DNA from 2 places in the Traorella sp. mt218 genome. Region 1 is predicted to be linked to the other one. Evidence: a T-box and tRNA genes for the amino acid it is inferred to sense, from the RefSeq annotation. Region 1 holds a T-box; the other holds one or more tRNA genes.
What was found. A T-box is a leader RNA that pairs with one kind of tRNA and senses whether it is charged. The one in region 1 lies ahead of alaS (alanine--tRNA ligase), so its partner is inferred to be a tRNA-Ala.
Positions count from the first base shown of each region.

Region 2: it has a tRNA-Ala gene. The T-box ahead of alaS (alanine--tRNA ligase) is inferred to sense a tRNA for this amino acid. The anticodon was not compared.

Region 1 covers NZ_JBVAYM010000015.1:53,057-57,494, reverse strand. Annotated here, with positions in the region: gene recD2 (SF1B family DNA helicase RecD2) at 1-727, shown strand, start outside; gene ACZYT3_RS08715 (hypothetical protein) at 770-928, shown strand; gene ACZYT3_RS08710 (AI-2E family transporter) at 948-2,012, shown strand; T-box leader at 2,043-2,231, shown strand; gene alaS (alanine--tRNA ligase) at 2,263-4,438, shown strand, end outside.
Region 2 covers NZ_JBVAYM010000003.1:2,658-7,095, forward strand. Annotated here, with positions in the region: gene ACZYT3_RS02050 (MATE family efflux transporter) at 1-1,101, opposite strand, end outside; gene ACZYT3_RS02055 (NUDIX hydrolase) at 1,190-1,729, shown strand; tRNA gene ACZYT3_RS02060 (tRNA-Ile) at 1,804-1,880, shown strand; tRNA gene ACZYT3_RS02065 (tRNA-Ala) at 1,899-1,974, shown strand; gene ACZYT3_RS02070 (hypothetical protein) at 2,142-2,624, shown strand; gene ACZYT3_RS02075 (L-ribulose-5-phosphate 4-epimerase) at 3,119-3,820, opposite strand; gene ACZYT3_RS02080 (hypothetical protein) at 3,814-4,438, opposite strand, start outside.

The sequences.
Region 1 (4,438 bases):
GATCTTCCGTCAGTCCAGCGGCAGTGATATCGTTGAATTGGCTTATGAAATAAAAAATGGCTTTTGTGACATATTAAAAAACGGAAAGGATGTTGCTTTTTTTGAATGTCCGCAAAATAATATCAAAGATCAGATCCTCAATATTGTTTCCATGGCTTTTGAAAAAGGGTATCATGACCAGGACATTCAGGTGCTCTCACCGATCTATTCAGGGGTCTGCGGAATCGATCAGCTCAATCTCTCGTTGCAGAAAATGTTGAATCCGGCCAATCCTTTCTCAAAAGAAATCAAGGTTGGATATCGGACCTTTCGTGAACATGATAAAGTCTTGCAGTTGAAAAATCTTCCTGAGGAAGACGTATATAACGGTGATATTGGTGAGATCATCGAAATACAAAAAAAGGAAGAAGGTTATCCCGTTGACTGCATCATCGCTGATTTTGACGGTATCATCGTTGAATATACAAGGGAGCGTTTTGATCTGTTGACCCATGCCTACTGTATCTCGATCCATAAGTCACAGGGAAGTGAATATCCGATCGTCATACTTCCGATTACTTCTCAGCATGCATATGTCCTTAATCGCAGGCTCATCTATACGGGAATCACCCGAGCGAAGCAGTCATTGATCCTGCTTGGAAGCTATGATGCCTGTGTAAAGGCAATCCAAAATCAAAACGAACGTGTTCGTAAAACAACTTTAAAAAGAAGAATCCTAGATGAATAGGATTTTTTTCTTATGACATAATAATAGTAGAGGTGAGGAAAAATGAACAAAGGATTACTTGGACTAGCCCTGGGCCTTAGCTTAGGCATACTTGTAGGTTTCAACAATGAAGAGGAAATATCAGATCTTTGTCATCGTTCAAAGCGTATGAAAAAGAATATGATGAAGCAGCTTCATAATATTCAGGATTACTTAGATTAACCCCATTTGGGGTTTTTATATGAAAAAAATACGTATGATATTGAAAAGTCCCATATCCTGCTTTTATTTGATCGCTTCTGTCTTTTTACTGATCCTTCTCTTGAACCAGCTGCATATCTTTGAATGGCTTTATAATTTTCTAATCGTTTTAAAGCCGCTTTGGATCGGCAGTGCCATGGCTTTTTTTCTTCACCCTTTGATTAGCGCAAAGAAAAAAGCTTCTTTGTTTCGCATCATCTTCGTATATCTTATTTTTATTTTTTCTTTTCTGCTTTTATTTTTTATTATTTTTTTTCTGATTCTTGAAAATTTTGGCGGCATCATCAATAGTATCAATGATATCTATCCTGTCTTGCTTTCTTATATGGAGCGTTACCAGATCCTTGATTACATAGATACCGATCAGATTCAAGGTTTTCTGATGAACGGCTATGCGTTATTCGTTCCTTTTATTCAAAATTTTATCGGTTTTCTTACAACCTTCACGTTATCTATCATGATCAGTTTTTTTATTTCTTTGGAAAGTGATGTCATTGCGAATGAATTCAGAAAGTACGTAAAGGATTATGAAAAATACTTTGATCTATATGATATCTTTTCAAAGATATTACGTCAGTATATTTATTCCACACTCTTGGATATCAGTTATGTCACCGTGACCACAACTGTGATCCTCTATTTTTTTCATACTCCGTATGCCCCTTTATTGGCAATCCTGCTTGCTTTTCTGAATCTGTTTCCCTATGTGGGTGCCATTGCCGGAAGTCTTTTGATTTTTTTGATTCATTATCTTCTGGTGGGTGAAAATACCGGTTGGCTGGTAGTTGTGATATTCATCAATTCTCAGTTGGAGGGAAATATCATCCATGCATGGATCTGTAATAAGACGATGAAGGTCCATCCGTTATATTTATTTGTTGCCCTGTTAGTAAATGAATATCTTTTTGGACTCATCGGTGTGATCTTGTCACCGATCGTTGCCAGTATCTTTCAGATGTGCTTTGTGACTTATGGTGAATATCTGAATCGAAAAAATGTCGGCGGATGGGAAAAAATCGTTTCTGAGCAGATAAAAGAGCCTTGAGAAGTAATGAAGATTGTGGTATAATCAAGCCCGTAAATGAGGAAAAAGAGGAGTATGCTCAGATTCTTTTCAAGAGAGCAGATGGATGGTGAAAATCTGTAAAGATATGAGTTGAAGCTGCTTTGGAGTTTACGCGTAGCCTTACGCTAATTAAGGGAATTGAGGGCATGGGGCAACCCATGAATCAGGATGGTACCGCGTAGAGATTACGTTCCTGAAGCAGGAACGTTTTTTTATTGGAGGAGAGGAAATGAAACAGTTAACAGGTAGTCAGATTCGTCAATTATTTTTGGATTATTTTAAAAGCAAAGGGCATATGATCGAACCCGGTGCTAGCTTGGTGCCGCATAATGATCCGACCCTGCTTTGGATCAATGCCGGTGTAGCGGCATTGAAGAAGTATTTTGATGGTACGGAAAAGCCAAAATGCAATCGTATTGCGAATGCTCAAAAATCTATTCGTACAAATGATATTGAAAATGTAGGAAAGACAGCCCGTCATCATACGTTCTTTGAGATGCTCGGTAATTTTTCGATCGGTGATTATTTCCGTGATGAGGCCATTCCATATGCATGGGAGTTTCTTACGGATGAAAAATGGATCGGTTTTCCAAAGGAAAAGCTGTATATTTCTATTTATACGGATGATACGGAGTCGTATCGCATATGGACAGAAGTATGCCATGTAGATCCATCACATATTTTAAGAACAGATGATAATTTCTGGGAAATCGGAGAAGGACCATGCGGACCGGATACGGAAATTTTCTATGACCGCGGAGAAGAGTATGATCCTGAAGGATTAGGTGAACGTCTTTTCTTTGAAGAAATGGAAAATGATCGTTATATTGAAGTTTGGAACGTTGTTTTCTCCCAGTATGATGCGAAAGCGGGAGTACCACGCAGCGAATATAAGGAATTACCTCAAAAGAATATTGATACAGGCATGGGACTTGAACGTTTGGTTTCCTTGGTACAGGGTGGAGAAACAAACTTTGATACAGATTTATTTTTGCCGATCATCCATGCTACTGAAAAAATTGCGAAATATCCATACGAGGGTGAGCATAAGATGGCATATCGGGTAATTGCCGATCATATCCGTACCGTTACATTTGCCTTGGCGGATGGTGCATTATTTTCTAATGAAGGACGTGGCTATGTTTTAAGACGTGTGTTAAGAAGAGCTGTCCGTTATGGTAAGAAATTAAAGATCGAAGGTCCGTTTATGTATAATCTCGTACCTGTCGTTGTGGATATCATGAAGGACTTCTATCCTTATTTGATCGATAAGTGCGAATATATTCAAAAGCTGGTTAAAAGCGAGGAAGAAAGATTTCAGGCAACCTTGAGCGAGGGTGAAAAGCTCATGAAGGATGTCATGGCTTCTTCTAAAAACAAGGTCATTGAAGGCAGTGTTGCATTCAAGCTGTATGATACATATGGCTTTCCATTTGAATTAACTTGTGAAATGGCACAGGAGGATGGCTTTAGTGTTGATCACGAAGGCTTTGAAAGGGAAATGGAAAAGCAGCGTGAACGTGCTCGTTCCAGCAGAGATGCCTCTGAATCGATGAAATCACAGTCAGCTGACCTGATGGATTGTACGGTTGAATCAGAATTTATCGGTTATGATCATTTTGAATGTAAAGGCCGCATCATGGCCTGCTTCAAGGATGGGGTGGCATGTGATTCAATTGATGATGAAGGAGATGTGATTCTCTCTTCGACATGTTTCTATGCGGAAAGCGGCGGACAGGTTGCAGATACAGGAGTACTTGTGAATGATACGTGCAGCTGTGATGTTACGGATGTGAAAAAGGCTCCTCACGGACAGCCTTTGCATCATATCGTTGTGAAAGAAGGAAAGCTGAGCACGGGTGATCTAGTTGAGGGAAGGATCAATGTGCAGAAGCGTAAGATGACGACGTGCAATCACTCTGCCTGCCATCTGTTGCAAAGTGCTTTGAAGCTTGTCTTGGGTGACCATGTATCGCAGGCGGGAAGCTTCGTCAGTGATGAATATGTGCGTTTTGATTTTACTCATTTTGAAAAGATCAGCGATCAGCAGCTGAAAGAAGTTGAAAATCTGGTAAATCAGTTTATTGCTCAGCGAAATGATGTCGTGATCGAACTGATGAATCTGGAGGATGCGAAGAAGACAAATGCAACTGCATTGTTTGATGAAAAATATGGCGATGTTGTTCGTGTCGTAACGATGGGGGATGTTTCTAAAGAATTCTGTGGCGGATGTCATGTCCATAATACATCGGAATTAGGTGTCTTTAAGATTGAAAGTGAAGAAAGCATCGGTTCGGGTGTACGAAGGATCGTAGGTAAGACAGGCTATGCTGCTTATGAGGCTTTCAGTACCTATGAGGATACATTGAAGGCAATCGCGCAGGCTTTAAAGCTTAATGGCATCT
Region 2 (4,438 bases), on a different contig from region 1:
GCAGATCGATTGTACATGGATCATATTTTGGGCGGTGCTGATCACCTCAGTGCTGGCTGAGCCGTATAAGAATGGCACCGTAAAGCTGATCAGATACATGAACCCTGCAAAGAGCAGCGAAACAAAGAAGGAAAAGCCGACCATATGATAGCCGTTTTCTTTTGCTTCCTTTAGATGATTCGCCCCCAGCTGCTGAGATACCATGACCGTTGTCGCAACCGCCATGCCCGCAAAAAGAGTATAAAAGATATCTGTCATCGTTGTCGTGATCGCATAGCCGCTGAGAACATGACTGCCACGTGTTCCATACAGCTTCAGCATCATCGCATTGCCCCCTGACCATAAAAGCTCATTGAGGCATAAAGGCGCCGCCTTAAAAGCGATGATCTTGATAAGCGAAAAAGGAATATGATGAAGCTCACTGACTTTGCTTGCAAACGGAAAATGACGTCTTTTCATGATATAAAGCAAAACTGTCAGTTCGACGATTCGAGCAATCAACGTGGCAATTGCCGCACCGCTGACGCCAAGACGCGGAAAACCAAAATTACCAAAAATCAGACAATAATTAAAAAAAGTATTTGTCAATACGCTCAGCACACTGACCGCCAAAGGAATCTTTGTTTCACCAATACATCTCATGGCACTGCTGATCGCCAAAGAAGCCCCCAGCGGCAAATACGTAAGGCAGACGACTTGCAGATATTCAACCCCCACATTGATCAATAGCACATCATCTGTAAAGAAATGCAGGATCTGCCGAGGAAAAAATAAAGCCGCAAAGAAAAAAGGTAATATGATAAGATAGGAAGCACTGACAGAAAAACGGAAAGATTCCTTCATTTTCTGTTCATTTTCGGCACCAAAATACTGTGCGATAAAAATTCCCACGGCATTGATAACACCTAATGCCCCATAGTTCATGATCATAAAATAGCGATTGACAGCTGCCACCCCTCCTATTGCGGCATCTCCCAACTGACCGACCATCAGTGAATCGACTAAATTAACTGAAGTAGTCACCAGATTTTGAAGCATGATCGGAATGGCAATAGAGATTACCAGCAGATTAAATTTTCTGTTTCCTATATATTTATTCATATGTGACCCCCAATGAATCAAGAATAGCATATTCTTTTTTTGATAGTCAAGACAGTAAGAATCGTTTATAATAGAAAAGGGTGATTATATGGAAAAACAGCTGAACAGCCAGCTTATTTATGATGGGCGCGTCATTAAAGTAACCAAAGATGAAGTCTTATGTGAAAATGGAACGACTAGTTACCGCGAATGTGTAAAGGCACCGGGAGGTGTTGCTATCCTTGCGATCAAAGATCATGCGATTCTGCTTGTCAGACAATATCGTTATGTCGTTTCTGAAGAAACGATCGAAATACCGGCAGGTAAGATCGAACCAAATGAAGATCTGGCCGTATGTGCCAGCCGTGAGCTAGAAGAAGAAACCGGTTATAAAGCAGAAGAAATGATCAGACGTTTCACTTTCTATCCGACACCGGGTTTTTGCGGTGAGGTTCTTCACATCTATGAAGCAAAAAACTTAACGAAAGTTGAACACCCAAAAGCAATGGATGAAGATGAATGCATCAACAGTTATTTCCTTGACCTGGATGAAGCATACCAGCAAGTGATGAACGGAACGATTCGTGACAGCAAGACGATCATTGCGATTCAATATGCCATTCAAGCTTATAATAAAATATCTGATTAAAGATTTAATTTTTTTAAATTTTTTGTTGACAAGTGTATTTGTTGATGGTATTATATACAAGCAATCGGTGATATGGGCCTGTAGCTCAGGTGGTTAGAGCGCACCCCTGATAAGGGTGAGGTCGTTGGTTCAAGTCCATTCAGGCCCACCATCGATTTAAAATATACATGGGGTTTTAGCTCAGCTGGGAGAGCACCTGCTTTGCACGCAGGGGGTCAAGGGTTCGAGTCCCTTAAGCTCCACCATGTAAGCAGACAAACGAGTTAGAAGCATAAATGCTTATAACTCGTTTTTTTATAATCAACAAATGAATTTCAATTCATATTTTATATGATATAATAAAAATAACAAAAAACTATTGAAAAACAATAGAAATCATTAAAACATATTTCATTACAGGGAGGAAAATAAAATGAAAAAACTATTAAGTATGTTACTTGTATTAGGACTCTGTTCAGGTCTTACAGCTTGCGGCAATAATAACAGTAATGCCGATAAGCCAAACAACGAAAACGAACAGCAGGAAGAAATAAATGAAAAAAGTGATTTAGAAGCCGTTAAGGAAGTCTTTACATTAGAAACGGAAACTAATTCATATGGCTCCACTTTAGGATTGGCTAAAAACGATGACGGTGTGAAATTCAAAGTATATATCACCCTGGGGGATCAGGAAGCATCGGTTGTAGAAGCCTTTGGTGTCGGTGTCGGTACTCTTATCTATTGTGTCAACGGTGATGATTCAGAAACCTATATCGTAGATAATGATACTGTATTAGTTACTTTTTCTGATGCTACCAATGAATCCATGAAAGAAGATATGGAAAATTATTTAAGTGGCAAAGGATTAACTTTGGATCAGGTAAAGAATGCTTTGAAAGAAGAATTTAAATACTAGGGCGGATGCCCTTTTTATATTGTTTGACATTAGATTAAAAGAAAAGAATACCCATGAAGGTACTCAGATAAAATACTTAAAAATAAAGAATCAATAATTTTGGATAATCATTTACAAATTCACCTAATATGTTTACTCCAAAACAGTGAAAAAAACCAACAAAAATATGAGCTTACTGTCTTCTTCACTGCTTTGATCCTTCTTATTTCAATTAACTTTTTATAAAAAAGGACATAATGTATGTCCTTCCTTACTATTCTAAATTTTTTCATTAAAATATCACTATCCGTTTTATACTATTCATGAACATTTTAAATTTCTGTTTATATAAACCATTTTGTAGAACAATCTGAATAATAATTCACATCTACAAAAGATAAATAAGCATATATTTTTTATGATTCTTTTAATCTAAATGCTTTTCATTTCACGAAAATCATCCTAACATTTAAATCTATCATAATTGCTAAACTTAATCTGCTTTTTTATAAATATTACATTAACTTCTGTCCATAATAAGCATTTGGGCCATGCTTTCGCAGATAGTGTTTTTCCAATAAAGATTTTTGCATTGGATCTGCCTTCGGTGAGATAACCATTGTTTTAATTGCCATATGTGCTAGTGTTTCTAGAATAAACGCATTATTCAGTGCATCCATAGGATTTTTTCCCCACGTAAAAGGACCATGAGAACAAACTAATACCCCTGGAATACTCATAGGGTCTATGTTACGATGCATAAATTCTTCAACAATTACCTTACCTGTATTATGTTCGTAATTATTACTAATTTCCTCAAATTTCATCTCTCTTGTGCAAGGAATAGCTCCAAAAAAGTAATCGCCATGTGTTGTTCCAAATGAAGGAATATCCATTCTCGCCTGCGCAAAAGCAACTGCATTCATAGAATGTGTGTGCACAACTCCTCCGATAGAAGGAAATTTTTTATACAATTCCAAATGTGTTTGGAGATCACTAGATGGTTGCAATGATCCTTCAATAACTTTACCATCTAAATCTGTAACAACCATATCAGAGGCAGACAATTTATCATAAGGAACACCGCTTGGTTTGATTACAATCCAATTACGCTTTCTATCTATACCAGAAACATTTCCCCAAGTAAGAATTACTAATCCATATTCAGGCAACATTTTATTTGCCTGACAAACACTCTTTTTTAAATCTTCTAACATTTATATCCACTTCCATCCATAAATTTGTACATAGCAATCTCTCCACTTTCACGGTTTGCTGCGACTAGCCTATTTTCACCGAAAAACAAACAATTTGCAGCTCCTTTTCCATGATCGATAAGTTCCATATGATATGTTTCTTTCTCTTTGTCATAGCTTACTATAAATAATTCTCGATCTCCTTCACGGTTACCTACAAATGCACACGAATTGCCGTTCACTTTTCCTGTACAAATTGCATGAAGAAAAGGCAATCTTTTTGATGATCGATATACCCATTCATATCCATGCTCCGTTTGCCTATAAATGCTAAGCGAATCGCCATGGAAAGGAGAAATGACGATTAATTCTTCTTTACCATCTCCATCAAGATCTACACATACCATATCGCTAGCCTGTACATCCAATATTTTTTGATATTGCCATTCACACATTTTATTTTTTGGTGGAATGACCTTATATATTCCATTGTCTGCGCCAATGAGCGCAGCAGAAACATCATCTTTTTTCAATTTACAAAAACCATGATTATGATATAGACCACTAATCAGTGGTGTTAGCTTTAAAGGGTGATCACTATCATATAGGCTCAGATTCTCATCTAATTCTCCAACCCAT